Regions from separate parts of the Rothia sp. HMSC068E02 genome, predicted to be linked through region 1. Evidence: predicted binding sites of a transcription regulator. Region 1 holds the regulator's gene; each other region holds the start of a gene.
The links. The regulator LexA, encoded in region 1, represses DNA repair genes until DNA is damaged. The targets are predictions, from matches to a motif close to TCGAACANNTGTTCGA.

Region 1 (9,748 bases):
TCGCTGCCGACCCAGCTGGTCGAGGCGTTCCGCTCCACCCTGGAAGAGGTCGCTGACGCTGACGTCATCCTGCACGTGGTGGATGCTTCGCACCCGGACCCGGAGGGTCAGATTCGTGCTGTCCGCGAGGTCATCGCGGAGGTCGACGCCCGCCATATCCCCGAGATCATTGTGCTGAATAAGGCGGATGCCGCCGACCCGTTCGTGCTGGAGCGTATGCGTCAGCGCGAGCCGGAGCACGTGATTGTTTCGGCGCGTACCGGTGAGGGTATTGAGGAGCTGAAGCAGAAGATTGCGGACACCATTCCGCGCCCCTCCATTGAGGTGAAGCTGCTGATTCCGTACTCGCACGGTGAGATTATTTCGCGCCTGCACGAGTGGGATGCCGAAATTAAGAGCACCGATTTCGTATCGGACGGCACCTTCGTGGTGGCTCTGGTCCGTGAGGATGTCGCCTCCGAACTGTCCGAGTATGTGCTGGAGGGCGACCTGCTGGAGGTTCTGGAAGAGGAACTTGCGGAGGCACACGCCCTGGCTGAAGCGACCGCTTCTGAATCCGAACAGTCCTCTACCCCCGAGGCTCTCTAGAGGCGGATGAGCGTGACCGAGAGCATCAACGCGCCCAAAAACACCCCGGGAACTGTACCCGGATCGGCGACCGACGGCACCCGATTCACCGGGCAGGAGCTTGAGACCCTGCCCGGTGCGAAGGATGCCCTGACCCTGCTGGACGAGGCGGTTGCCGCCACTGGCGGTCAGAACCGTGCCGGTCAGCGCACCATGGTGGCGCATGTGGCGCAGGCTCTTGAACTGCAGCGTCACCTGCTGGTCCAGGCGGGTACCGGTACCGGTAAGTCTCTGGGCTACCTGGTTCCTGCCCTGGCGCGGGTGGGGGAGTCGGACCAGCCGATTGTTGTTGCGACGGCGACTCTTGCCCTGCAGGCGCAGATCGTGAACCGCGATATTCCGCGTCTTCTACAAGCGCTGGAGCCGCGCCCTGAATCGCAGGCGCAGGTGGCTCTGCTCAAGGGCCGCAATAACTACCTCTGCCTGCACAAGCTGGAGGGCGGCTACCCGGAAGACGAGCCGGATGCTCTCTTTGACATGCCTTCTTCGACCTCCCGCGTGGGTGAGGAAGTGGTGCGCCTGCGCGAGTGGGCCGACCGCACTGAGACCGGCGACCGCGACGAGCTGAAGCCCGGCGTCTCTGACCGCGCCTGGGCTCAGGTATCGGTCAGCGCCGCCGAGTGTCTGGGTCGCCGCTGCCCGCTGGTGGAAGAGTGCTTTAGCGAGATGGCGCGTAGCCGTGCCGCTGAGGCTGACATTGTCATCACGAACCACGCCCTGCTGGCGATTAACGCTTTTGAAGGCATGAAGGTTCTGCCCGAACATGAGACGGTCATTATTGATGAGGCTCATGAACTGGTGGACCGTGTGACCGGTGCCGTGTCTGGTTCTTTGACGGTTGCGATGGTTCGCCGTGCGGCACGTAGCGTGAAGAAGCATTCGAAGGCTGATTCCGGCGCGCTGGAAATGGCTGCTGGCACCCTGGAGACCGCTTTCGAGGGTCTTGCCGAGGGCCTTCTGAAGGGCCTGGACGGTCGCCTTTTGACCGCTATTTCTGCGGTAAATGATGCCGCCCGCACCGCCCTGTCCGATACCAAACCGGACGGTCAGGACGTTGACGCCGGCCTGCAGATGGCGCGCTCGCGTGTCTCTGAGGTGCACGATATGAGCAGCCGCATTCTGGAGGCTTCGGGCGAGCAGGACGTTCTGTGGATTTCTCGTCAGGGTGGTTGGGAGAACGGCCGCTACGTGGCTGCTTCCGATACCGACCCGGCGACCCTGAATATCGCTCCGTTGAGCGTTGGCCTGCAGTTGCGTGACGGCCTGTTCGCTGACCGCACCGTGATTTTGACGAGTGCGACCCTGACGGTGGGTGACTCTTTTGATGTTGCAGCCGCTGCCCTGGGACTGCAAGGGGAGGGTGCGCCGCGCTGGACGAGTATCGATGTGGGTTCACCTTTCGACTACCGCAAGCAGGGCATCATGTACGTTGCCGGAGATTTGAAGCCTCCGGGATTTGGTGTGCACGAGGGTCAGCTGGAGCGTCTGCGTGAGCTGTGCGAGGCGTCGGAGGGCGGCGCCCTGGGCCTGTTCTCCTCGAAGCGTGCCGCTGAGCGTGCCGCCGAGTACATGCGTGAGCATAGCGACCTGAACATTCTTCTGCAGGGTGAGTCTTCGCTCAAGGCTCTGGTGGAGGAGTTCAGCGAGGACGTTGACTCATGCCTGTTCGGAACGATGAGCCTATGGCAGGGCGTGGATGTTCCGGGTGACTCTTGCCGCCTGGTGGTGATGGACCGCATTCCGTTCCCCCGCCCGGACGACCCGATTGCGCAGGCTCGTACGGAGGCGGTGAACCGTCACCGCGGTAACGGCTTTATGGCGGTTTCTGCTCACCATGCGGCGATTCGTATGGCGCAGGGCGCGGGCCGCCTGATTCGTTCGGTGTCTGACCGCGGCGTGGTGGCTGTACTGGATTCTCGTGTGGCGACTAAACGTTACGGCGGTTTCTTGATGAAGGCGATGCCGCCGATGTGGTCGACGCAGAATAAGGCAGCCGTGATTGGTGCGCTGGCTCGTCTTTCGGCGAGTATTGAGCGTTAGCTCGGGCGAGATCCATTCCTTGCCGCGCCGCCGCCCCGTTTTGGGCATATAAATTTAGACATATAGAAATCACCCCGGTGATACGTGAACGTTTACGTATCACCGGGGTGATTTCTATAGAGAGCTAAAAGCCTCGTAGCTATGTCTTTTAGAGGCTGTGTTGTTTAAAACAGCTTCTTTGAGATGCTGTGGCTGTTTAGAGCCCGCGTCTTTCAGAGACTGCATCTTCTAGAGGCTGTGGTTTTCTAGAGACTACGCAGCACGGAGACGACCTTACCCATGACGGTTGCGCGGTCACCCATAATCGGCTCGTAGTTGGAGTTGCGCGGCATGAGCCAGGTGTGGCCGTCAACCTGACGGAACACCTTTACGGTTGCTTCATCGTCGAGCAGAGCAGCAACGATATCGCCGTTGTCTGCGGTGTGCTGCTCGCGGACAACCACCCAGTCGCCGTCGCAGATTGCGGCGTCAATCATGGAATCGCCCTTGACCTTGAGCATGAAAAGCTTGCCGTTACCGACCAGCTGGCGGGGCAGGGCAAGCACATCCTCCACGGACTGCTCGGCGGTAATGGGGCCGCCCGCTGCAATTCGTCCAACCAGGGGAACGGGTACGAGGTCCTCATCGCCGACTTCGAAGTTCGGCAGCTCGGGCAGGGAAGAGGAAGCGCTACCGTGGATGCCGACGCCGTTCTCATCCAGCACCTCAATGGCGCGGGGGAGCTTGGGGTCGCGGCGAATGTAGCCCATGGTCTCGAGACGGCCGAGCTGGTGAGTGACCGAAGACAGGGACGCAAGACCCACCATGTCACCAATCTGGCGCATGGACGGCGGGTAACCCTTTTGTTCAATCTCGGTGCGGATCGCGTCAAGAATCTTCTGCTGGCGCGCGGTCAGCGCCGGACGGGGTGCTGTTGCCATTTCTTTTCCTTCGGTCTGTGCCCCGATTTCTGTATTCCGGTCTCTGCAGTCTGTTTGAGACACAGTCCGGTCGGGGCACGGATGGGTGCTTCACACGTTTTCCGATGGTGTCCTAAAAATTTTTTGGTTCTGCTGAAATTGGTCTTATCTCGTCAGGGGGTGGAGGAATTCTATCCGTGCCGGAGCGATACGCGGGCAACGAGTATGCGCCTCCGCCCTATAAAACTCAGTCAGCAGCACCTGCATTTAGATACAGAACCAAGCTGTAACGGGTACAGAAACCTGCTGTGAGTAGGACTCATCAGGAGCGTGTGGAACGTCTCTTGACACCAGTGTAGAACACTACACCGAAAAACTCAAACAAATATTCTAGATTTTTTCTTCGAAACTCGAAGAAATTTTTAGTACATCTCTGCTAGACTTTAGAACAAGAGTTCGTATATACTCTTGAATCTCTCCTGGAATTCAGGATTTACGGGTGAATGTTCGAAAAATATTCGAAGATTCAACCCGGAGTCTTTCGGGAGAGGAGAGTGAATGGGTGTTCGAATGTATTCGAATCCTCTGCCTCTCTCTTCGCATGATCTACCTTGGATGCTCTAGGGAGCATCTGGCGAAGAGAGAGCGCAGGGGATGGGGTTCCGGGGTCACCCAGTGCGACCCAGCGCAGCCCGGTGCATCCGACGCTCTGACCTAACTAGGGACTAGCTACCCAATAGTTATCGCCTAACAATCACCACTCCATAGTTATCACTCAACTAGGACCTCCGAGCGGGTATCGCTCGGCATTGCTAGACCCGCGGGGCAACCCCGGGGCGAGCTGAGAGAAAGGAACCACAATGACTACTGCAGCACCTATTGCTTCTCGTGGCACTTCTGCACACCTTCCGGCAGGTTTGGTGGTACTTCACCCCGCCCGCACTGCGTCCGCCAGCACCGTGTCGGCCCGCACCATGCAGGGGCGTTCTCGTGTGCCTGCGTCTTCGCAGTCTGTTCGCTCTTCTCGTGCGGCTCATGCGCCTCGCCCCGCTCAGGTGGGTCAGCCTACTCGTGTTCCCGCCGCTTCTGCCCCTGCTGGCTCTATTCAGGCACCGGTTCGCTCTGTAGCTTCTGGCGCGCAGACTGCTTCTGATGCGCAGACCCCTAGCGTGAAGAGTGTTCTTCTGGCTAAGGGCGGCGAGTTTCTGCGCGCGGTTCCCGCTTCTATTCGTCGTCTTGGTACTGTGCGCGGTTTCCTGAAGGGGCTGCCTCTGCTGACTTTGGCGGCGCTGATTGTGCTCGGTGCTATTAGCTTCTTTGGCCCGGCGGCTTCTGCTTCTGTGGAGAACGCTTCGGTGACTCGAACCGTCGTTGTGGTCAAGCATGGCGAGACCCTGTGGGATATTGCTCAGGCGGTGGATCCGCAGGGTGACACCCGTGATACTGTGGTTCGTATTATGGAGTTGAACTCGTTGACCAGCACCTCTGTTGATGCCGGTCAGCGTCTGGAAATTCCTCAGACTCAGCGCTAAGCATGGACACGTACGTGGTTGGCTTCTGCATGAGGTTGATGTCTTGACTCCGAACCCGCTATCTCTCAAGCTGAGCGCTTGAGTCGAATTCTTGAGCCTATGAAATAGGAGCGCACCGATGCCTGTTCCCGCTGAACCCACACCCGCTGCAACCACACCCGTCGAAACTGAATCTGTACAGACCACTCAGCCCGCTCGTCCCGTGGTTGCCGTTTTGGGGGAACCCGGAACTCGTGGTCCTCTGGTGAAGCTTCTTCAGGATGCGGGGGCGGACGTTATCGTGACCGCTGTGCCCGACCAGTTGCGTGAAGCTGACGGCATGGTGGTGACCGGCGGTGTGAGCTCTCTCGAGGCGTACGAAGACCTGAAAGCTAAGGACGCTGAGCGCGTGATTGGTCGCCGTGTTGCTGGCGGTCGTCCGGTGCTGGTTGCCGGTGCGGCGTTGAGCTGCCTCTTCGACTCGGTGACGGTGGAGCATCCGCAGATGGGGCAGGTTCAGGTGCAGTGCATGGGGGAGTGGCCCGGTGAGAGCGTGGAGCTTTCTGCCCGAGACCTGGCGCCCGGTGCTTCTGCCCTGCGTTCTTCCTCCGATAGTACGTTGCTCAAGGATCTTGAGGGTGAGGCTCACTTCAAATCTGAGCACGGCGTTTTTGAGTGGGCTTTTGATCAGAGCATTGAATATATTGCCCCTCCGGCGGTGACGTGGACTGTCACCGAGCCCGCCTATATCGCGGCGGTTGAGAACGGTCCGCTGACGGCGGTGCAGTTCTGCCCGGTGGGATCTGGTGAGCTGGGTGCGGAGTTTATGCGCCGCTGGGTTGCATCCCTGGCGGCGACCGGTCGCCTGTCTTCTGGTGACTCCGCTACTGCTGCGGGAGGTAACTAATGTCTGCACCCGTTCTTGAACTTCTGCCCGCCGTTGATATTTCTGAAGGCTACGCGGTGCGCCCGGTGGGTGGCACCCTGTCCGGTGGTGAGCAGCGCCTCGACCCCGTTGAGGCGGCTCTGACCTGGGTGAAGGCTGGTGCTCGCTGGATTCACCTGGTTGACCTTGATTTGGCGTTTGGTCGTGGCACGAATACTGAGGTTCTGGCTGAGGTGGTTGCCGCTGTCCGCGCCGAGAATGCCTGGATGACCGGCTCCGCTCCGGTTCGTGTTCAGGTCAGTGGCGGTGTGCGTAATGCTGAGAGTCTGGAGCGCGCCCTGAGCCTGAATCCGGACCGCGTGAACGTGACTAGTGCGGCTCTGGCGGATTCTTCCTGGCTTGAAGGTGTTCTGGCTCATTATGCCGATTCTGATCTTCTGGCTCTTGGCCTCGATGCCCGTTATAACCCCGAGCGGGGCTGGGTGACGGTGGCTCGCGGTACCGATTGGTCGGGGCCTGATTTGGCGGAGGCGCTGGCGTGGCTGGAGAGCGCGGGTGTGCGCCGCTATATCGTCACGGATGTGAGTAAGGACGGTTCTCTGGCGGGCCCGGGTGCGGAGCTGCTGGATGAGGTGCTGGCTCAGACTGCCTGTCGGGTGGTGGCGTCCGGTGGTGTGGCGTCGCTGGCTGATCTTGTGAAGCTGCGTTCTATGGTGCCTTATGGTTTGGAGGGCGTGGTGCTTGGCAAGGCGCTGTATGTGGGTAACTTTAGTTTTGAACAGGCTCTTGAGGTCGCTGGCTCCCGCTAAAGCTACCGCTCTGCTTTAGCCCGCGTAGATTTCTTATCCGCACAGGCTTTATATGTGACGAAGCCCCGTCTTCCTCAATACGAGGGATGCGGGGCTTCGTGATGGCATACACCAGATATGGCTTAGTAGGCCTGCTGGTTTAGCGCACGTCCTGGCTTAGTACACCAGTTGGTTTAGTACACCGGGCCGGTGAGCTTTTCGCCGGGGCCCTTGCCGGGTTCGTCCGGGAAGGGGGATGCTTCGCGGAATGCGAGCTGCAGGGTGCGCAGGCCGTCGCGCAGGGGTGCTGCGTGCTGGGAGCCGATTTCGGGTGCTGCGGCGGTGACGAGGCCTGCCAGTGCGGTGATGAGCTTGCGTGCTTCGTCGAGGTCCTTGAGGTCGTCGGCGTTTTCTTCGGCTGCGAGGCCGCACTTGACGGCTGCGGCGCTCATCATGTGGATGGCTGCGGAGCTGATGATTTCGATGGCGGGTACGTCTGCGATGTCGCGCAGCTGTTCGTTGACGGCTTCGACCTGCTCTTCGGTGAGTTCGGTGTGGCCGTGTACGGGGGTTTCTTCTTCCGCGGTGAAGCGGAAACTCGTGTTTTCAGTGCTCATAGTCCTAGAATCTCATATTTCGTTTGTTTCGGTAAATGCGTCCTTAAGAGTGGGCGCTTCTGTGGACTTTCTGGGGGAGTCCCCGCAATTTTTATGGTGTTTTGCGTCTATTTCCTTGCGTCTATCGGGGATTCTGCGGTATGGTTGTAGGCAGTTTGCAAGTGGAGCATGCCTCCCACCCGGTTGACCGCCGCAGGCGTTAGTTTGCGAGTTTTGAGGTGAACGGGTTCGTACGCTACTTTCGGCGTACGCTGGTTTGTGCCTCCGCTTGTGTAACTGCGGGGGCTTTTTTAGTGCCCGCAACGGATAGTATTCACGGGGAAACCCACAGAGCACAGGAGCTAGTCATTAGCGAACCACGCATTAACGATCGTATCCGCGTTCCCGAGGTCCGTCTTGTCGGTCCCGGTGGCGAGCAGGTAGGCGTTGTCCCTCTGAAGGACGCTCTGCGTCTGGCTGAGGACGCCGAACTCGACCTGGTCGAGGTTGCCCCGAACGCGAAGCCGCCCGTGTGCAAGCTCATGGATTACGGTAAGTACAAGTACGAAGCCGCAATCAAGGCTCGTGAATCCCGCAAGAAGCAGGCTAATGCCGTTCTGAAGGAGATCCGTTTCCGCCTGAAGATTGATACCCACGACTACGAAACCAAGGTTGGACACGCTCGTCGTTTCCTTTCCGGTGGTGACAAGGTCAAGGCAATGATTCAGTTCCGTGGTCGTGAGCAGCAGCGCCCCGAGATGGGTGTGCGTCTGCTGGAGCGTCTGGCGGCTGAGCTGGCTGAGGTGAGCACCGTCGAGTCTCGCCCCCGTCAGGATGGCCGCAACATGGTGATGGTTCTGGCTCCGCTTCGCGGTAAGGCAGAGGCTCGCCGTGAGCAGGGCGCCGGCGGTCGCAAGGGTCGCGAGCGTATTGACACGACCAAGGCGAAGCCCGTAACTAATTCTCTGGCAGACGCTATGCCTGCCGAGTTGAAGGCACAGGCTTCCGCCGAGTAGGGAACCGGGTCGTCACTTTAGGATGGGCACGCGCCTCCACCGTTGGGTGGGTGTTGCGGGTTCACCCGGTGCCGGTTCCGAGGCACCTCGTTGGGGGTGCCTCACCTTTGGTCCTTGGGGCTGATGCGTGTATCGCTCAACCCCACTAAGCTCCCCCGCCGTTGTGGCGGGGGATGAATGTAAGGAGAACGGCAGCTATGCCGAAGCAGAAGACCCACTCTGGTGCTAAGAAGCGCTTCAAGCTCACCGGTAGCGGCAAGGTTAAGCGCCAGCAGGCGAACCGTCGCCACTACCTGGAGCACAAGTCCTCTCGTCTGACCCGTCGTCTGGCTTCTGACCAGATCGTTACCGGCGGCCAGGCAAAGGTTGTCAAGAAGATGCTGGGTAAGTAAGCAACGCTTACTCTCTGCACCTGGCGCACCGATAGTGGTGCGCACTGATTAAAGACTCGCTCCTGTTCAGCGTGATATGTGAGCTGTTCAGGACATAAGACGAAGGAGACACACGTGGCACGTGTGAAGCGCGCGGTTAACGCGCACAAGAAGCGCCGTACTATTCTCGATCGTGCATCCGGCTACCGCGGTCAGCGTTCTCGCCTGTACCGTAAGGCTAAGGAGCAGGTCACTCACTCGCTGGTTTACAGCTACGACCACCGTCGTAAGAAGAAGGGTGACTTCCGTCGCCTGTGGATTCAGCGTATCAACGCTGCTTCCCGCGCACAGGGCCTGACCTACAACCGCTTCATCCAGGGCCTGAAGGCTGCTGGTGTTGAGGTTGACCGCCGTATGCTGGCTGAGCTGGCTGTTAACGAGCCCGCTGCCTTCAACGCACTGGTTGAGATTGCTAAGAACAACCTGCCCGAGGACACCTCGGCTCCCAAGGCTTAATTAGCCTAGGTTGTGTTCTTACCTCGAAGATCTAGGTTCGGGGTAGGATACTTAAGCGTCATGAGCGGCCGTCTGCACTTTTGAGTGTGGGCGGCCGCTTTCTGCGTATCCGAGGTTGTGCGTGTGGCTGTTCTGCGTTTTGGGGTGTGCCTTTGCCTGTACCCTTTAAGAGTGAACTTTTTTGAACGTATTAGTACCCCCGTTGTGATGTCCAATCCGCAGGCAGATCGTGTGCGCGATATTGCGAAGCTGCGTACCCGCGCTGCCCGCACGAAGAAGGGCCAGTTCCTGGTGGAAGGCCCGCAGGCTGTGCGTGAGGCATTGAAGGCGCACCTGAAGAGCCCCATCCTGGACGCTGTGTATGTCACGGAGGCGGCTTTTGACCGTCATGAGGATATTGCAGAGCTGCTGGAGCAGGTGTACGGCACCCCCACCCCGGAGGAGGGCCGCCGCGTCTTTATGCGTGTGGTGACCGATGAGGTGCTGGAGGCGATGGCT
Region 2 (9,748 bases), on a different contig from region 1:
CCGTGAAGACATCGCCCTGCTCGCGGAGATGGGTTTCAAGGTGTTCCGCTTCTCCATCGCCTGGTCGCGTATCTTCCCTCGCGGCGACGAAGAAACCCCGAACGAGGCGGGCCTCGCTTTCTACGACCGCGTGCTCGACGAGCTTGAAAAGCACGGCATGGAGCCGCTCATCACCCTCAGCCACTACGAAACCCCGCTGCACCTGGTGGAGCAGTACAACGGCTGGACCAGCCGCGAACTCATCGGCTTCTACGAACGCTACGCCCGCACCGTGTTCGCCCGCTACGGCAAGCGCGTGAAGTACTGGCTGACCTTCAACGAAATCAACTCGATGCTGCACCTGCCGTTCATGTCCGGCGGCATTAACACCCCGGCGGATCAGCTCAGCGACGCAGACCTGTACCAGGCGATGCACCACGAGCTGGTCGCCTCCGCACGCGCCACCGCTGCGGCACGCGAACTGGCACCGGGTGCCCAGGTCGGTTGCATGATTCTTGCCATGCCCACCTACCCGCTCACCCCCGACCCCACCGACGTACTCGCCGCCATGCAGACGGAGCAGGCGAACTTCGCGTTCGGTGACGTGCACGTGCGCGGCGCATACCCCGGCTACTTCCTGCGTGCCCTGCGTGAGAAGGGCGTGGAGCTGAACGTCACCGAGCAGGACCGCGAGGACCTGAAGAACGCCGTGGATTTCGTGTCGTTCAGCTACTACATGTCCACCTGCGCGACCGGCGACCCGGCACGAGGCGAGCGCGGCGAGGGCAACATCCTCGGCGGCGTGGCGAACCCGACCTTGCCCTCCAGCGAATGGGGCTGGCAGATCGACCCGACCGGCCTGCGCGTGGTCCTCAACCAGTATTGGGACCGCTGGCAGAAGCCGCTATTCATCGTGGAGAACGGCCTGGGCGCCCGCGACGAACTGGTTGAGGTGAACGGTGAGCTCACCGTGGAGGATGACTACCGCATCGACTACCTGCGCCAGCACCTGCGCGCGGTGCGTGAAGCCATCGAGGACGGCGTGAACGTGCTCGGCTACACCACATGGGGCTGCATCGACACGATTAGCGCCTCGACCGCGCAGATGTCCAAGCGCTACGGGTTCATCTACGTGGACCGCAACGACGATGGCTCCGGCACCCTGGAGCGCTACCGTAAGAAGTCCTTCCACTGGTACCGCGAGGTGATTGCCAGCAACGGCGCGGAGCTGTAACCGGTCAGGTTCTACCCCCGCCCCGCGAAACTAGCACGCGAAATTCACGGCGCGTGAAACTCAGGCCCCCTCGTAAGCCTGAGCCCCGCGAAACCAGCGACAAAAGGCCCCCGAGACTCTGAATCTCGGGGGCTTTTGCGCATGTCCGTTATGCCTAGCGCGGGCAAATCTAGTCTGTAAGCAAACCTAGTCCATGGGCAGGTCATTCAGACTGGTCGAGACGTACTCCCACCAGGTCGGCACCAGCCCGGCGTTCATCGCGACCCTCTGCGAGAGGATGTGCGAGGGGCTCGTACCGTAGAACGGCAGGTACCCTTCCGCCAGGGTCAGACGTGCGGCATCACGCACCAGCACGCTGGCGATGCCGGCGCCGCGCCAGGCGGGCAGCACATCGATACCGATTTGGCGCATTATCGGCGAATCGTCGCTCACACCCACGAGGGCGATAGGGTCTGCGAGCGCAGGGTCGCTCTCCCCCGCCGCGGGTACATCAGCTGCATCCTCTTCCACCGGGTATGCGGCGAGCACCAGCACATCCGGGCGGGTCACGCTAAAGCCCAGCGCGTTCGAGTAGCGCTTATCCCCGCGGAAACGCTCAATCTGCTCAGCGTCCAGCAGCTCCACGCGCAGGCGGGTTACGCGCGCCTCCGTGTCTTCCGGGTCAACCTCAAGTGCCCCCGCGGAGGCGTTTGCCTCCCTGCGGATGGTGCGCTCGCCGGTGATTTCGGCAAGCAGCGCCGCCTTCAGTTCGGCGGGGTCAACGCGGCGCATCATGCCCACACCGGGCACGGCGCACTTCACTTCCTGCGCCTGCACACCCTCGGGTACGACCGAGTTCAGCAGGGCGCGGCCGGGCGTGTAGTAGACGCTCGTGCCGCTGACCTGCAGCGTGTAGGGGGTGACCAGTTCATTGAGCTGGCGCAGCGGCGCGTAGTCACCCAGCCAGTTCGACTGATCGCCGAGCATGTAGTCGATTGCCCTGTCGAGCACGCGCGGATGCTTGGCGCAGAGAATGCCGACGCTCGCATAGTTGGCGACGCGCAACTCCCAAATGTCGTCGTTGCGGCGGCGTGCGGCACCCATCTTCTCGGAGGGCGGCTGCACGGTGGCGAGCAGCGGCAGGCTCTCGGCTTCCGGGTAGTCGCGTAGCTCTTCGAGGGCGCGGCTAATCGAGCCGGGTGCCTGGCAAAAGTCCGCCTCCAGCTGGGTGTGCAGGATGTGCCGCGCACGGTCCGCGGTGGTCACAGCACCACGATTCACGGCACCACGGTTCACAGCGCCACGGGTTGCCTTAGCTCCCCGAGTGGGTTCGGTTCCTTGAGTATCAGTCATGTAGGTTTCCTCTAGGTCAAGTTCTTGGCTAGCTCAGGATTTCGGCAAGGAACGCGCCGGTGTGCGAGCCCTTCACCTGAGCCACCTGTTCCGGGGTGCCTTCGGCGATGACGGTGCCGCCGCCGCTACCACCTTCGGGGCCCATGTCGATAATCCAGTCGGCGCACTTGACCACGTCCAGGTTGTGCTCGATGGTGATGACGCTATTGCCCTTGTCGACCAGCGATTGCAGCACGGCGAGCAGCTTGCGGATGTCTTCAAAGTGCAGGCCGGTGGTCGGCTCGTCCAGCACGTAGATGGAGCGGCCGTTGGAGCGCTTCTGCAGTTCGGTTGCGAGCTTCACGCGCTGCGCTTCACCGCCGGAGAGGGTGGTTGCGGGCTGGCCCAGGCGAATGTAGCCCAGGCCCACATCCACGAGGGTGTTCAGGTGGCGCGCAATCGGGGTGAATGCGGCGAAGAACTCTGCTGCTTCTTCCACGGGCATTTCGAGTACGTCGGCAATGGTCTTGCCCTTGTAGTGCACTTCGAGGGTTTCGCGGTTGTAGCGCTTGCCGTGGCAGGTTTCGCAGGGCACGTACACGTCCGGCAGGAAGTTCATTTCAATCTTCAGGGTGCCGTCGCCGGAGCAGTCCTCGCAGCGGCCGCCCTTGACGTTGAAGGAGAATCGACCCGGGGTGTAGCCGCGCATTTTCGCTTCGCTGGTCTCTGCGAACAGCTTGCGGATGTGGTCGAACACGCCGGTGTAGGTGGCGGGGTTCGAACGCGGGGTACGACCGATGGGCGACTGGTCCACGTGAATGACCTTGTCCAGGTGTTCCAGGCCGTCGATGCTCTTGTGGCGGCCGGGTACCTGCTTGGCGCCATTGAGCTTGTTCGCCAGGGAGGTATACAGAATGTCGTTGACGAGGGTGGATTTACCCGAGCCGGACACACCGGTCACCGCGGTGAACACGCCCAACGGGAAGGACACAGTCACGTTCTTGAGGTTGTTTTCGCGGGCGCCGCGCACGATTAGCTGACGTTCCTTGTCCACGGGGCGGCGGGATGCGGGCACCTCAATGCTGCGGCGGCCAGCCATGTAGTCGCCGGTAATGGACTTGGTGTTCTTCAGCAACTCTTCAAAGCTGCCGGAGTGCACGATTTCGCCGCCGTGCTCGCCGGCGCCGGGTCCTACGTCCACGATCCAGTCAGCTTCACGCATGGTGTCTTCGTCGTGCTCAACCACGATAAGCGTATTGCCCATATCGCGCAGCTTGGTCAGGGTTTCGATGAGGCGGCGGTTATCGCGCTGGTGCAGACCGATGGAGGGCTCGTCGAGCACGTAGAGCACGCCGACCAGGCCGGAACCAATCTGGGTTGCGAGGCGGATGCGCTGCGCCTCACCGCCGGAGAGCGTACCGGCGGAGCGTGAGAGGGTCAGGTAGTCCAGGCCCACGTCCAGCAGGAACTGCAGGCGCGCGTCAATTTCCTTGAGGACCTGCTCGCCAATCTTGGCTTCGCGGGCGCTGAGCTGCAGGCCACGCACGAAAGCGAGCGCGTCAGCCAGGGACAGGTCGGTAATGTCTGCGATAGACTTGCCGCCGACCTTCACACCGAGGATGGTCGGGTTCAGGCGCGCGCCACCGCAGGAGGGGCAGGCGACCTGGCGCATGTACTGTTCGTAGCGGTCGCGGGCGAAGTCCGATTCGGTTTCTTCGTGCTTGCGCTTGATGTATGCCTTCACGCCTTCGAATCCGGAGGTGTAGCGGCGTTCGCGGCCGAAACGGTTGCGGTAGGACACCTCGACCTTGTAGTCCTTGCCGTCCAGGATGGCGGCGCGGGTCTTGGCGGGCAGGTCCTTGAAGGGGGTGTTCAGGTCGAAGCCGAGCTCCTCCCCCAGGCCGGCGAGCAAGCGCAGCCAGTATTCGGTGGTTGCTTTACCCTGCGACCAGGGGGCGATAGCGCCCTCACCGAGGGTCAGGTCGGGGTTGGGTACGAGCAGTTCGGTGTCGACTTCCAGGCGCGAGCCGATGCCGTCGCAGGCGCTACACGCGCCGAACGGCGAGTTGAAGGAGAAGGCGCGCGGCTCGATGGTGTCGATCTGCAGCGGGTGGTTGTTGGGGCAGGCGAGGTTTTCACTGAAGGAGCGGGTGCGTTCGGGGTCGTCCTGCTCGCGGTCCACGAAGTCGATGAGCACGCGGCCGTCGGCGAGCTTGAGCGCGGTTTCGATGGAGTCAGTCAGGCGCTGGTGAATACCGTCCTTAATGACGATGCGGTCGACGACCACCTCGATGGTGTGTTTGTACTGCTTGGCGAGCTTGGGCGGGTCGGAGAGCTGCACGGTTTCGCCGTCCACGCGGGCGCGCGAGTAGCCCTGGGTGAGCAGGTCCTTGAACAGGTCCACAAACTCGCCCTTACGTGCGCTGACGACGGGCGCGAGAATCTGCAGGCGGGTGCGTTCGGGGTACTCCTGCAGAATGTCCACAATCTGCTGCGGGGTCTGCTGGGTGATTTCCTCACCGCATTCGGGGCAGTGCGGGTGGCCGATGCGCGCCCAGAGCAGACGCATGTAGTCATAGATTTCGGTGATGGTACCGACGGTTGAGCGCGGGTTCTTGGAGGTGGACTTCTGGTCGATAGACACCGCCGGGGAGAGGCCCTCGATGAAGTCTACGTCGGGCTTATCGACCTGTCCGAGGAACATACGCGCGTATGAGGACAGCGACTCGACGTAGCGGCGCTGACCTTCCGCAAAGATGGTGTCGAAGGCGAGGGAGGACTTACCGGAGCCGGAGAGGCCGGTGAAGACGACCATCGCATCACGCGGAATGGTGAGGTCTACGTTCTTGAGGTTGTTTTCGCGGGCACCCTGAACCCGGATACTGGTCAGGTCGTTCGCTTTGAGTGCGGTGCTACCGTGTGCCGGGCGGGGTGTCATCGAAAATCCTTTCGTCTTATCTTCGAATTTAAATTCTACACCCTCACGCCTTTCACCAGCGGGATTATGCGGCCGGTGAAGGCATGAGGGTGCAGTACTTATATGAGGCGGACTAGGAGGCGCAATTCATCACGTGCGGTTTACCAGCCGCGGGTTCCCCACTCTTCCAGGTGGGGGCGCTCGTCGCCGAGGGTGGTGGAGCGGCCGTGGCCGGGCAGCACGATGGCATCATCGTCGAAGCCACCGAAGAGCTTTTCAAGCACGTTGGAGAAGAGCTCACCGAACTGCTGCGGGGAGTCGGTCTTGCCCACGCCGCCAGGGAAGAGGGCGTCGCCGGTGAACAGCAGGGTTGCGGGAGTGCCGTCTTCCCAGGTGGTTTTGAGGGTGTAGACGATGGATCCGGGGGTGTGGCCGGGCACGTGCAGGGCGCGGATGACGGTGTCAGAGAGGTAGAAGTCGAAGCTTTCGCCGCCGGTCAGCTCCTCTTCGACGGTGTAGTCTTCCTGCTCCTTAATAGCGGCTGCGTCAGCGGCGCCTGCGGAGGTGACGGCACCGGTGAGGCGGTCGAGCTCCTTAATGGCACGGATGTGGTCCCAGTGGCCGTGGGTGACCAGGATGCCGGTCAGACCGATTGCGCGGGGCTTGAGGGAGTTGAAGTCCTCGTCCCTCTCCATAACGCGCACGCGGCGTTCTTCGCCGTCTGCCAGTTCGAGCTGCGGGCAGTCGTGCAGGAGCGCGTCGAGGGTGTAGGCGTAGAGTTCTTCTGCGTCGTCTGCGGGGTCGATGAGTACCTGCTCGCCGGTGGCGCGCATGGTGATGAGGTAGACGCTGTTGTCCATCTCGGAGACGCTGAACGCACGGACGGTCAGTTCGGGGTTCTCAAAGATGAGGGTGGGTTCGGGGTAAGTAGTCATAGTTCCAGTGTAGGGGTTGTGACCGCACAGCATGCGCCTATGCGGTTCGCTCCCCTATCAGCGCATTCGGCGTTGACCGTGCGGGATGCATGTACGGGTTGCTTGTGCGGGATGCACAGGGAACAGATTCTGGAGCATGCTCGGTACAGATTAGGCTCAGTACAGATTGGGTTCAGCACGGATTAGGTCCCGGCTGGATTCCGCCTGGCTGAGGGTTCAGTGAAATTCAAAAGTCCGCCGAAATTCAAAAGTTAAACAGAGAAGCGACTGCGCATCGATACACAGTCGCTTCTCATGACACCCAGGGGTATCTATCACTCACTCAAACACAAGCAACCCGAGGACTTTGGAAATCTCACGATTACTTGATGACTCAATAGTAGCGAACTTTTTGGGGGCTGTTTTACCACCCAATTTGGTACGGAGAGCCGGATTTAGTGACCCGCGCCTCATTGTAATCATTCTGTAATAAAAACAGGTGTTTTTTAGGGTATCCATACGTACCAATTTCATTTTTTTCGAGTTTTAGCGTGACTTATTTCACCCAAAATAATTTTAGAATTTCCCTCTTTTGGCACTTCGGTGCACCTTTAACTTAAGCTCCACACTCGGCAATCCCAAAGGTTCAATACACAGTTTTAGCCCGGTATTCTGCGGAAGTAGAGGGTTAAGGTGAAAGTATCTTCAAGTACTTGCAACTTCATGAGCAGGAAAAAATGTACTGCTCACCGTTCAAAATCTGCACAATTATTCGCGCGAGGGCAAAATCAATTGGTCTGTTTTACCCCTGTAGGTACCCCCTAAAGTAGAGGTTTTATTACAAAACAATAACATCAGCCCCACTTTCAGGTTCACTGAGTGCACCCATTAAAACCCCTTTCAAAAAGCAAAATACCTAGTCAATGCCGTATTTTCACAAAATGCAAGACAGTGTGTCACTAAAAAATCAACCTCTATAGATTGTTTAATAAAACCTGACCTTCAAGCACAAATAGAGCCCAATTATTAACCAGCACGTACCAATTCCGCCCTCAAAACAGGCGCCCTAGAAGCCTCAATGAAAGGTTGAAAGACCCCTCCACCAGGGGTTTCAGGATCCTTCACTCCCCCTGGTTGCAGTCTGGTTGTAGCCAGGTTTCAGCTTGGTTGCAGTCTGGTTTCACTCTGTTTTCAAGAGCTCCCTCGCCCTCAAGCGTTGCGCACCTCGTATTCGCCCCTCATGCTTCCATGTATCTGGGGCAGAGCACTCTACAAAAGCACCATAGGGCACAGCAAAGGCGGCGCCTCTCCCCCGCTGTGGGGAAGGAGCGCCGCCTCCACTAGCTATAAATCAGCTGGAACAGCCGCTTTAGGACAGGCCGACCATCACGCCGTTCTCGTCGAAGCCGATGCGCTCAGCTGCGGGGCTCTTGCTCAGGCCCGGCATGGTGCGCATGGTGCCGCAGATAGCGTAGACGTAACCGGCACCTGCAGCCAGGCGAACCTCGCGCACGGGCAGGGTCCAGCCGGTCGGTGCGCCCTTCAGAGTTGCATCCGAAGAGATGGACAGATGGGTCTTCGCGATAACCACGGGCAGGTGCGAGTAGCCCAGCTCAGCAAAACGCTTCAGCTGCTTAGCGGCAGCGGGAGCAATCGAAATGCCGTCCGCGCCGTAGACCTTGGTCGCAACCTTCTCAATCTTGGTCTCGATGGAGTCCTCAAGATCGTAGGTGTACTTCAGATCCGAAACGTCGTCACATGCCTCAGCAACCACGTCTGCCAGGTCGGTGGTGCCCTTACCACCCTCAGCCACACCGCGGTGGATAGCGACGCGAGCGCCAGCTTCCTCAGCGATACGGCGGATGGTCTCGTGCTCGGACTCGAAGTCGGTCGGGAAGGCGTTGATTGCCACGACCGGCTGAACACCGAAGTTGCGCACAATCTCGATGTGCTTCTTCAGGTTCTCTGCGCCCTTCTCCACGTCGGAGGGGCTTTCCTGCAGCATGCCTTCGGGCAGGGGCTTGCCCGGAACGATCTTGTACAGGCCGGAGTGGGACTTCAGGGAGCGCACGGTTACGACGAGCACTGCTGCGTCCGGCTTCAGGCCGGAAACGCGGCACTTGACGTTGAAGAAACGCTCCGCACCCATGTCGGCACCGAAGCCAGCCTCGGTAATCACGTAGTCGGAGTACTCCAGACCAACGTAGTCTGCGACCACGGAGGAGTTACCGGTTGCGATGTTACCGAAGGGGCCCGCGTGAATCAGCGCGGGGGTGTGCTCCAGGGTCTGCAGCAGGTTCGGGTTGATTGCGTCTGCCAGGATGACGGACATTGCGCCGTCAGCCTTCAGGTCGGCTGCGGTGACGGGCTCGCCGTCGTAGTTCAGGCCGATCACGATCTTTGCCAGGCGCTCGCGCAGGTCCTTGAAGGAGGTTGCCAGCGAGAGAATCACCATGATTTCGGAGGCGCTGGTGATGTCGAAACCGGTCTCGCGGACCACGCCGTCCATGCGTTCGCCCAGGCCCACGACGATGTTGCGCAGGGAGCGGTCGTTCATGTCGATAACGCGGCGCCACTCGATTGCGCGCGGGTCGATGCGCAGCTCGTTGCCGTGGTGCAGGTGGTTGTCAATCATGGCGGCAAGCAGGTTGTGCGCTGCGGTGACGGCGTGGAAGTCGCCGGTCAGGTGCAGGTTCAGCTTCTCCATCGGAACAATCTGGGAGTAGCCGCCGCCTGCTGCGCCGCCCTTGATGCCGAAGGTCGGGCCCATTGCGGGCTGACGCAGAGCCAGGATTGCCTTGCGGCCGGTCTGGGCGAAGCCCTGTGCGAGGGAGACGGAGGTTGCGGTCTTACCTTCACCGAGCGGGGTGGGGGTGACTGCGGTAACCACGATGTACTTGGAGCCGCGCTTGCGGGCGGTCTCTGCGTTGGTGGTTTCGTCGAGGAGGACCTTAGCGACATACTTGCCGTAGGGTTCAAGGCGATCTTCGCTGATGCCGTTGTCTGCTGCGATCTTGTTAATAGGCCAAAGATCGGCGGCAAGTGCGATTTCGAGGTCGGAAGGGAAAGGCTTCTTCGTCATTGTCATCCTTCGAGTTGTACGAATCATGCTCTTTTATTCTATGCCTTGGCTCACTCATTTGTCCCTCACCTCGCCGGAAGGTGGCAAATAAACCCAATTTTTAACGCACTAATCCCCGCAACCGGTGACCTCCGCTCACGTGGAGCGACAGGGTCGGTGCGGGGATTAGTAGCGCATATACGCCGGGTTGCGGGTACAGCAGCCGGTATAGGAACCGGCGATACGAGCGGCTATTACGGCATAGTCAGCAGAACCTTGGTAGCGGTACGCTGGTCCATTGCCTCGTAACCCTTAGCCGCCTCGTCAATGGG
Region 3 (9,748 bases), on a different contig from region 1:
CCCGGCGCAATATTGGTCACGCGAACATCCGAAGCGTCCTTCGCCTTCTCGTGAATAATGCGCTCACCCGTAGCAGTATCAACGTGCGCAGTCTTCGAGACCACGAACTCCGAACCGCCACGGAAATCAATACCCAGGTTGAAGCCGCCACCAACAGCCGGAATCAGAACCGAAACCGCCATCAGCACAGCCGCAAGCAGTAGCCACAGGCGGCGCTTACCCACGAAGGGGTACGAGCGGGCACCCGAATGCAGGTCATTACCGAAGCGGGCAAAAGCATTAGGTTTCACATCGGTAGCCATGCTTAGCTCTCCTTCTTCTCATCAGAAGCAGACTCGTCAGCCTCAGCGGCAGCACGCTCTGCACGGCGACGCTCAGCAATGCTCAACTGCTTCTCCTCCGGGCTGCGGAGGCGACCGGCACCACGGTACAGCGGCGTAGCGCCCAGCGACTCAGGCGACAAGCCCGAGTGGCGGTGACCCTCACCGAAGTAGCGGGTATTCGCCAGCAGAGTCAGCATCGGGTGGGTGAACAGGTACACGACCACAAGGTCAGCAATCGCAGTCAAACCAAGGGTGAACGCGAAGCCCTTCACCGAACCGACCGACACCACGTACAGCACCACAGCAGCCAGCAGGTTCACAGCCTTCGACGCCAAAATAGTGCGGGATGCACGCTGCCAACCGTGGTTCACCGCCGACGGGATCGTGCGGCCCGCACGGATCTCATCACGGATACGCTCGAAGTAGACGATGAACGAGTCAGCCGTAGCACCAATCGCCACAATCAGACCCGCCACACCAGCCAGGGACAGGCGGTAGTTCAACGCCCAACCCAGCAGCACAATCGCCTCATACGAGATGATGCCAGCCACAACCAGCGACATCATCGTGACAAAGCCCAACAGACGGTACTGGAACAGCGAGTACACGAACACCAGCAGCAGACCAATCAGGCCGGTCAGCAGACCCACACGCAGCTGCTCCGAACCCAGGGTCGCAGAAATCTGCTGCTCCGACTGGATCGTGAAGCTAATCGGCAGGGCACCGTACTTGAGCTGATCGGCGAGAGCCTTCGCCTCCTGCTCGGTGAAGTTACCGGTAATCTGCGGCTTACCGTCAGAAATCACAGCCTGCGACACCGGGGAAGACAGCACCTTGCCGTCCAGCAGAATCGCGAAGCGGGCACGCGGATCATTTGCGTTCTGTGCACGAATCGCGTTCAGGCGAGAAGTAATGTTCTGGAACTTCTCACGAGCCTCATCGTTGAACTGAATGTTCACAGCCCAACGGCCCGTAGTCACGCCCTGACCGGTCGTCTCCTGCGAGTGGCTTGCGGTAGAAATATCGCTACCGCTCAGCTCCACAGGACCCAGAATGTACTTCTCCTGACCGTCAGTGGAACACGCCACCATCGGCTTAGTCGGGTCCGCACTATCGGCGTCCTCATTACGTGCCGCGGTGCAGTCCTTCGCCTCGTACTGCTTGTACAGGTCTGCAGTAATCCAGTTACGGTCCGAACCATCAGTCGGCTCCGCGGACGGCTTGGGCAGCTTATCGTCCGCAGTGCGGGCATCCTCAGCCACCGCAGTACCGGCACCAGAAAGCAGCACCGGGCGGAACGTCATATTTGCAGACGCCTGAATCAGCTGACGAGTCTCAGCGCTAATCGTTCCGGGAACCGAAACAACCACGTTATTACCCGAGCCGAAGGAGGTGGTAACCTCCGCCTCCGAAACGCCGGCACCATCAACGCGCTGACGAATAATCTCAACCGCCTGGTTCAACTGCTCCTGGGAGACGTTCTCATCCGAAGAGCCGTTAACCTTCGGAGAAAGAATCATCTGAGTACCACCCGAAAGGTCCAGGGCGAGCTTCGGCGCCCAAGAACCTCCCGAATAGGTGGTGCCGAAAATACCGGCAGCCATAACAACCATGAGCAGGACCATCGAGAGGAGCGCCCCTCGCGCGGCTGCAAGCGGTGAACGCTTAGCCATAATGTTCCTTCTTCGTGTGAATAGTATTGAGTGTTCTACAGATTCCGTAACGCGAAAACCCGACGCCGCTCACTGGGCGCCGGGCTCATACGCTCTGAATTACTTAGCAGTATCAGAAGAGGTATCGGAAGCGGGAGCTTCGGATGCGGTAGCCTCGTACACGTCCTCGGTCAGGGGCGCCGCGGGGGCTTCCTCCTCGACGACGGCCATAATCGCGTTCAGTGCCAGGGTGATAACAACACCGTCCGCAATCTGAAGCTGCAGCTTGTTGTTCTCAAGGTCAGTGCTGACAACGGTGCCGTAGATGCCGGAACCAGTCATCACCTGGGTGCCGGGGACGAGAGACTGCTGCATTGCGCGCAGTTCCTCCATCTGCTTACGCTGACGCTTCTGGGCGGAGAACATCATCCATGCCAGCAGCGCCATCATGGCAATCATAATCAGGAGGTTAAAATCCATGGTCTCACTTTCACATCCGCACCCGTGCCGCTCACCGCGAGGGTTGAGCGTACCAGAAGGTGTGGAATCGTAGATACAGTACGTATCCATCCTACGCGAGAGCATGAGCTTTAGCGCCCCGAACCAGCGTTTTTGTGAGGTTAACCTGAGTTTTGGACTCTCTCGGCGTAATTTTATGTCGCCGACAGAGCCGGGCAGAGCTCGATGGAGCCTGCAGAACCGGTAGAAGAGCTTGCCGCGCCTGCAGAAGAACTACCGCCCCTGCAGAAGAGATACCGGGGGCACAGAGAAGCCCGCGGGAGGTTACTGCCTCCTACGGGCTACTACAGTGTTATCAGCTGGTGCCGACCTAAAGCTGATACGGATCTAGAGCTGAATCTCCGGCGCTTCCAAGCCGAGGTGCTCCCATGCCGCAGGCAGAGCCACACGACCGCGCGGGGTGCGACCAATCAGGCCCTCACGCACCAGGTACGGTTCGGCAACCGTCTCCACGGTCTCCGTCTCTTCACCCACCGCAATGGCGAGGGTGGACAGACCGACCGGGCCGCCGCCGAACTTGTGAATCAGCGCCTCCAGCACGGCACGGTCCAGACGGTCCAGGCCGCGCGAATCCACCTCGTACATGTCCAGGGCGGTTGCGGCATCGGTCGCATTGATGCGGTCCACACCGTTGACCAGTGCCCAGTCACGCACACGACGCAGCAGGCGGTTCGCAATACGCGGCGTGCCGCGGGAACGACCGGCAATCTCGGTGAAACCCTCGGAGGTAATCTGCATATCCATCAGACCAGCGCTACGGCGCAGCACCAGCTCCAGCTCCTCCACCGAATAGAACTCCAGGTGACCGGTAAAACCGAAACGGTCACGCAGAGGACCGGGCAGTAGACCCGCACGGGTCGTCGCACCCACCAGGGTGAACTGCGGCAGCTCCAACGGAATGGAGGTCGCACCCGCACCCTTACCGACCACAATGTCCACACGGAAATCTTCCATCGCCATGTAGAGCATTTCCTCAGCCGGGCGGCTCATACGGTGAATCTCATCCAGGAACAAAACCTCACCGGGAGTCAGCGAAGACAGAATCGCCGCCAAATCACCCGAATGCTGAATCGCCGGGCCGGAGGTGATGCGCAGCGGCGCCTCCATCTCTGCCGCAATAATCATCGCGAGAGTGGTCTTACCCAGACCGGGAGGGCCCGACAGCAGCACATGGTCGGCGCTACGGCCACGCATCTTCGAAGCCTCCAACACCAGGGACAGCTGCTGACGCACGCGGCGCTGACCCACAAAGTCGTCCAGGGACTTAGGGCGCAGTGCCGCCTCAATCATCTTCTCTTCAGGCTCTTCTTCCATCGCCACCAGGCGCTGGGCGGGAGCTGAAGACGCCTGAGTGCCGGGCACCTGACCGGGAAAATACCCGCCGGAAACCAGGGACGCCGCGGGCTGCGGCTCATAGGGATTCTGGCTCATAGAATTCTTCTTTCACAAAAGTTTGAGTGGGATACATCGAACAGGGCGCGCCGCTTAGTGGCGGCCCACCGTGTTCTGAGTACCCAAGGATGCGAGCACACCGCGCAGAGCCACACCCACCGGCTCAGTCTCTGCGGCAGGGTTGTGCTGCACGTAAGCGTCAATAGCGGCGGAAGCGTCCTTCTCACTCCAGCCCAAGGAGGTGAGAGCGTCAAGCACCTGCGGCTTCCAGACAATGCCCTGGCTCAGCGGCAGCTCATCGGTCTGGCCATCGCTGAGAATCAGCTTACCGGCAAGCTCCAGCACAATACGGCGGGCACCCTTCGGGCCAATACCGGGAACCTTCGTGAACGCCTTATCGTCACCGGTCGCCACGGCGCGCTCCACCTCAGCGGCAGTGTGAACACTCAACACCGCCAGCGCAATACGCGGACCAATACCGGAAACCGAAAGCATCATGTCAAACACTTCACGCTCGGCAGGCTCCGAAAAACCGTACAGAGTCATCGACTCTTCACGCACAATCATGGTGGTCAGCACGGTAGCCTCCTCACCCGTGCGCAACTTGGAGAGAGTACGCGCGGTAGCGTACACGAGCATGCCAAAACCGTTCACGTTAATCACCGCATGATCAAGGCCCACCTGAGCCACACGACCGGTCAGGGATGCAATCATTTCTCTCCACCTTTCAACACCGCGCCTAGGAATGAGGCTCGCGGCAGTGTGAGGGCACCGGGAACTCCGGCACCCGCAGAACGCACTCCCCCAGTTCAACGGGGAGACACTACAAGTATATTAGAATATTTCTTCTGAAATCAAGCATATATTCGAACTTCTTAGCGAATACATGCGAGCCAACAGGAGACGGCACACAGGCCCGCGAAGGCACCTCTAGCGGCGGCACCTCTAGCGGCGAGCACGCGCCTCCGCCTCCATCCAGGCACGCTGCGCCGGAGTCAACGACCCGCCACGAGGCGCCTGCGCCGGGCGTGAGCCCTGGTGAGTCTGCGTCTGAGCGGACATATTAATGCCCGAACCAATGCCGCCGCCACGCCAACCGTGACAAATCGCAATCGCCAGGGCATCGGCAGCATCGGCAGGCTTCGGCATGGAATCCAGCCCCAAAATACGGGTCACCATACGACCCACCGACGCCTTATCGGCGCGGCCGCTACCGGTCACCGCCGCCTTCACCTCCGAAGGGGTATGGAAGAACACTGGCACGCCGCGCATCGCCGCTGCAGAAATCACCGCGCCCGAAGCGTGCGCCGTACCAATCACCGTGTTCACCTGCTCCTGAGCGAAGATACGCTCAATCGCCAGGGCATCCGGCTTATAGGTGTCCAGCCAGTGGGAGGCGGCGTTGAAAATCCAGAGAATACGCTGGTCCAGGGACTCCGCCGGGATTGTGCCGGCAACACCCACGTTCACGAAGTGCGCCTTACGGTCGGCGGTCATATCGAGCATGGAGAAGCCGCAGCGGGTCAGACCCGGGTCAACACCCATGATGCGGGTCGCACCCGGCACACGTTCCACAGCGGCGGCGGTACGGTTCTCGCGCATGCTATCGCGTGCGGCAGGTTGAGCGGCGGCCATCATCTCCCCTTTCGACAAACTCCCTATAGAATCTCTAGATTCTAGCCCTTCAGAATCCTAGCACCCGGCACTGGGGTGTGCCACGAGCACGGTCGCTACAAGAGCAGTCACTACAAGCACGGTCACCGCGAGAACAGTCACCGCGTGCCCCGCGAAAAGTACCCAGCGCCTCCCCAAAATGCGGTATCGCAGGCAATACAGCCCAAACGCTAAGAAGCCACTCCCCCAACCAGCCACCCTACGGCGGCTCGGTTAAAGGAGCGGCTTCTTCAAGCATCAGATATCAGAATCCGAGTGATTACTCAGCTTCCAGCTCTGCCATAACCTCGTCAGAGACGTTAGCGTTCGAGTAGACGTTCTGAACGTCGTCGAGCTCTTCAATAGCGTCTGCCAGCTTCAGGAACTTCTTGGCGCCCTCGGCGTCCAGGTCGACCTGCATGGTCGGGCGGAAGACCGGGTCGTCGTTGTTGTACTCCAGGCCAGCCTCGTCCAGTGCCTTACGGATCTCGGGCAGGTCGGTCGCTGCGGAAACAACGGTGAAAATATCGCCCTCGTCCAGAACCTCTTCGGCACCTGCATCCAGAACAGCCATCAGAACGTCGTCCTCGGTCAGACCGTCGGTCTTGGTGACCTCAGCAACGCCCTTACGCTCGAACAGGAACGCAACCGAACCCTGGTCAGCCATGGTGCCGCCGTTACGGGTCACAGCCAGGCGAACCTCAGACGCTGCACGGTTACGGTTATCGGTCAGACACTCGATGTACAGGGCGGTACCCTGCGGGCCGCGTGCCTCGTACATAATCTCGGTGTAGTCGATGGTCTCACCGGTCAGGCCGGCGCCACGCTTGATAGCGCGGTCGATGTTGTCGTTGGGGACGGAGTTCTTCTTCGCCTTCGACACAGCAAGGTCAAGAGCGGGGTTACCGGCGATATCGGCGCCACCCATACGTGCCGCAACCTCAATAGCCTTAATGAACTTCGCGAAAGCCTTCGCGCGCTTAGCGTCGATAGCAGCCTTCTTGTGCTTAGTAGTCGCCCATTTAGAGTGACCCGACATTCGTATCTCCCTTAGTCAAAACCTCCGTGCGGGCACGGCGAAACGTCCCACGCACCGTACTGTACTCACATAACTATACCGTAGCGGAGGCGCACACCACCTCAGAAAGTGCACGCCACCGCCAGGAATAGGCTAGCGGGGGCGGGACGCAGCCGAAGCGCGCGCCTTCTCCACCAGCGAGTCGTCAATCGTGTTCGGCGTGAACTCGCCAAACTTACGCTTAGCCGCCTGCTCAATCAGGTAGTCCGAAATCTTCGGGTTCTTCGGCAGCAGCGAACCGTGCAGGTAGGTGCCAATCACGTTGTGCACGCGCGCACCCTCATACGCATCGGTCACGTTGTTACCCTCACCCTTGGTGACGGTAGCCAGCGGGGTGCAGCCGGGGCCCAGGTAGGTCAGGCCCGAGTGGTTCTCAAAACCAATCACGGTGCCGAACTCCTCAGACTCCTCAACAATGTTGCCAATCAGGCGGTCATCGCCGCCGACCGTATGCGCATCAAAAATGCCGATACCCTTCAGCACCTCACCCTCACGGGTGCGAAACTCCTTGCCGAACAGCTGGTACAGGCCACAAATGACGAGCATCGGTACGCCAGCCTCAGCCAGCGAGCGCAGCGTGTCACCGTTAGCGTGCAGGTCGTCCTGAATCACGGACTGGCCGGAGTCCTGGCCGCCGCCACCCAGAATAATGTCAACATCTTCCGGGAAGGGCTGGCCGGGGTTGTGGTCCAGAATCTGCACGTCGAAGCCGTGTGCCTGCGCGCGGCGGGCCAGCGCCAGGGTGTTGCCCCAGTCGCCGTAGATGTTCATGTCCAGCGGGTAGAGCTGCACGATGCGCAGCGTCTTGCCGTTGTTCGGGCCGGGCGCCGGGGTGCCCTCAAAAGTGTGGGTTGCCGTCATTATGAGACCTTCTCAACGTCGGTAATCTTTGCCAGCTCTTCACGCAGGGCCAGCATGGCGGTGTAGGTGCAGAAGATGCGCATGGGGGCATCCCCGCTGGAGGCGATGAACTGCTTGAGCGCATCGGCCAGGTTCTCGTCGACCTCGCCGACCTTCACGCCGTCGTGCTCCAGGCGCAGCGCCATGTCCCAGGCGCGCACGCCCGAGACCATCTGCACGCCGGTGCCGCGCAGGCCGTCGAAGTCAACATCCCACAGCCAGGACACGTCGCGACCGTCAGCGTACTGGTCGTTAATCGTAATCATGGTGGCGTAGTCGTCAGCGTTTGCGCTCGCCAGGGACAGGCGGAAGCCGCTGGGGTTCTTCACGAGCAGCAGTTGCAGCGGGCGGCCGTTCACGTTCAGGGTCTCACCGCGTCCGAAGGCGGGAGTAATCTTCGCCAACTCTGCGATGAGCTTATCTTCATTGAGCTTATCGCCCATGACCGCGCGGGTCAGGGCCATAGCGCCGGCGGCGTTGAAGATGTTGTAAATGCCGTAGAGGTTGATCTCGCCGACTCGCTCCACACCCGCCAGGTCGAAGGTTGCGGAGGTGCCGGAGAACGCGGTCAGGGTGACGTCTGCCTCGGGCAGGGTTGCCTTCGCGACGGTTCCGCCGCGCATCTCATCGTCCGAAGGGAAGTACGAGCGAAGGGACTCGGCCAGACCGTAGTAGTTGACCTTCACGCCCGGCTGCACGTTCTCAGCGAGGGAGCGGATGCGCGGGTCCTCGCGGTTGAGCACCACGGTGTTGGTGGTTGCGGCGGCCACGGTCGCGAGCATGCGGCGGGTCGTGTCAATCTCGCCGAAGCGGTCCAGCTGGTCGCGCAGAACGTTCAGCAGTAGCGCATAGTCGGGCTTGACGGCCTTGACGAAGTGCACGGCGTGCGCCTCGTCGAGCTCCAGCACGGCGATGTCGGCCTCAAGCTTGCCGCCGAGGGTCATCTCGCCCAGCAGTGCCGCAGCGACACCGCGCACAAAGTTCGAACCGGTGCGGTTAGTGAAAACCTTCAGACCCTGAGCTTCAAGCAGCTGCACAGCCATCTTCGTGGTGGTGGTCTTACCGTTCGTGCCGGAGACAACAACCACGCCGTAGGGCAGCTTCGCGAGCTCTTCAGCAACGAAGTCGGGGTGCAATTTTTCCATGACAAGGCCGGGGAAGGCGGAGCCGCCGCCGCGAAGCTTAGTCGCGGCGCGTACGCCCTGGCCGAGAAGACGAATGAGGGGTTTGGACATGCTTACCATTTTAGTACACGCACGCCAGCGGCTGAATGGCCCGCCGGGCTCGTTCGCTCATGCCGGACGGGGCGGGGTTACTGGGGTTTTGGTGCGGGGTTTGGTTCGGGCGGGGTGGGGTTTGGTGCGGGGCTCCGGCTAGGGCGAAGCGCCGGGGGTATTAGAACAGCGAGCCCGCTTAGAAGAGCAAGCCCGCTTAGAACAGAGAACCCTGCACCCTCACCCGCGTGAACTCCTGCGCCGGCTCCACCAGCACATTCCGCCACGCGGCAGTATTCACCAGGAACGCCGCGTCAGCATCGCCGGTGTGGGCGCTCAAAAACTGACCCGCCGCGCCCGTGCAGAAGAAGCCAGCCGCCCCGCTCTCAGTACCGGAACCACCCAGACCAGATTCACAGGGCGCCAGCGGTTCGGGCGATTGCGCGCGCAGAGCCGCATACGGGCGGTTCATGGCAAGCGACGGAATCCACGGCTCATCCAGGGCGGTGAGCGGCACCTCCGGCTCGGTGCGCGCCAGTTCGGCGAGCGCTTCGCGGGCGCGGGCAACCGCCTCCTGGTGGGCAGAGCGAAGCTGCGCGCCAGGCAACGGGTTCGTCCAGGCGCGGTACTTGCTCGCTACCTGCTTGACCTGCGGAATCTTCGCGAGGGCGGTCACGGCGTCTTCGGCGCGGCGAATGGCAAGGCCGTCGGGTGCGAGCGCAATGTAGGTGGCGGTGGCGACCGCCTGCTCGTCCAGGCGGCGCGGGGTCGAATGCAGGGAGCTCGTGCCGACCTTGTGCGTGCCGTCGGGGAAGGTCGCGATGTAGAGGCGATGCTCCAGCATGGCGTAGGCGCGCATGGATTCGGTGAGCGTTCCGGGGTACAGGTGCGCACTGTGCAGGGCGGTAAATTCGTCGCGGGCGGTGCAGCGCGGGCACTGCTGGCCACGCTGGATGCGGGCACCTTCGGGACAGGGTACGCGGCGGATTCCCGCGGATTCGGGGGCGGCGTCATTGC

Region 2: uvrA (excinuclease ABC subunit UvrA) is a predicted target of LexA. The motif match lies at 5,485-5,500, and genes of this name have one in related genera.
Region 3: ruvA (Holliday junction branch migration protein RuvA) is a predicted target of LexA. The motif match lies at 4,741-4,756, and genes of this name have one in related genera.

Annotation. Positions count from the first base shown of each region.
Region 1 covers NZ_KV812866.1:53,175-62,922, forward strand. The annotation lists gene hflX (GTPase HflX) at 1-588, shown strand, start outside; gene HMPREF2919_RS00690 (ATP-dependent DNA helicase) at 595-2,667, shown strand; gene lexA (transcriptional repressor LexA) at 2,913-3,587, opposite strand; gene HMPREF2919_RS08980 (LysM peptidoglycan-binding domain-containing protein) at 4,427-5,098, shown strand; gene HMPREF2919_RS00705 (type 1 glutamine amidotransferase family protein) at 5,217-5,984, shown strand; gene HMPREF2919_RS00710 (HisA/HisF-related TIM barrel protein) at 5,984-6,772, shown strand; gene HMPREF2919_RS00715 (DUF1844 domain-containing protein) at 6,946-7,368, opposite strand; gene infC (translation initiation factor IF-3) at 7,662-8,363, shown strand; gene rpmI (50S ribosomal protein L35) at 8,561-8,755, shown strand; gene rplT (50S ribosomal protein L20) at 8,870-9,250, shown strand; gene HMPREF2919_RS00735 (TrmH family RNA methyltransferase) at 9,368-9,748, shown strand, end outside.
Region 2 covers NZ_KV812882.1:698,330-708,077, reverse strand. The annotation lists gene HMPREF2919_RS04495 (glycoside hydrolase family 1 protein) at 1-1,213, shown strand, start outside; gene HMPREF2919_RS04490 (GNAT family N-acetyltransferase) at 1,400-2,545, opposite strand; gene uvrA (excinuclease ABC subunit UvrA) at 2,574-5,462, opposite strand; gene HMPREF2919_RS04480 (MBL fold metallo-hydrolase) at 5,603-6,376, opposite strand; gene HMPREF2919_RS04475 (formate--tetrahydrofolate ligase) at 7,725-9,437, opposite strand; gene HMPREF2919_RS04470 (zinc-binding dehydrogenase) at 9,671-9,748, opposite strand, start outside.
Region 3 covers NZ_KV812882.1:734,595-744,342, reverse strand. The annotation lists gene secF (protein translocase subunit SecF) at 1-302, opposite strand, end outside; gene secD (protein translocase subunit SecD) at 305-1,996, opposite strand; gene yajC (preprotein translocase subunit YajC) at 2,096-2,455, opposite strand; gene ruvB (Holliday junction branch migration DNA helicase RuvB) at 2,822-3,808, opposite strand; gene ruvA (Holliday junction branch migration protein RuvA) at 3,980-4,600, opposite strand; gene ruvC (crossover junction endodeoxyribonuclease RuvC) at 4,832-5,521, opposite strand; gene HMPREF2919_RS04595 (YebC/PmpR family DNA-binding transcriptional regulator) at 5,820-6,578, opposite strand; gene HMPREF2919_RS04590 (type 1 glutamine amidotransferase) at 6,711-7,478, opposite strand; gene HMPREF2919_RS04585 (Mur ligase family protein) at 7,478-8,761, opposite strand; gene HMPREF2919_RS04580 (hypothetical protein) at 8,949-9,748, opposite strand, start outside.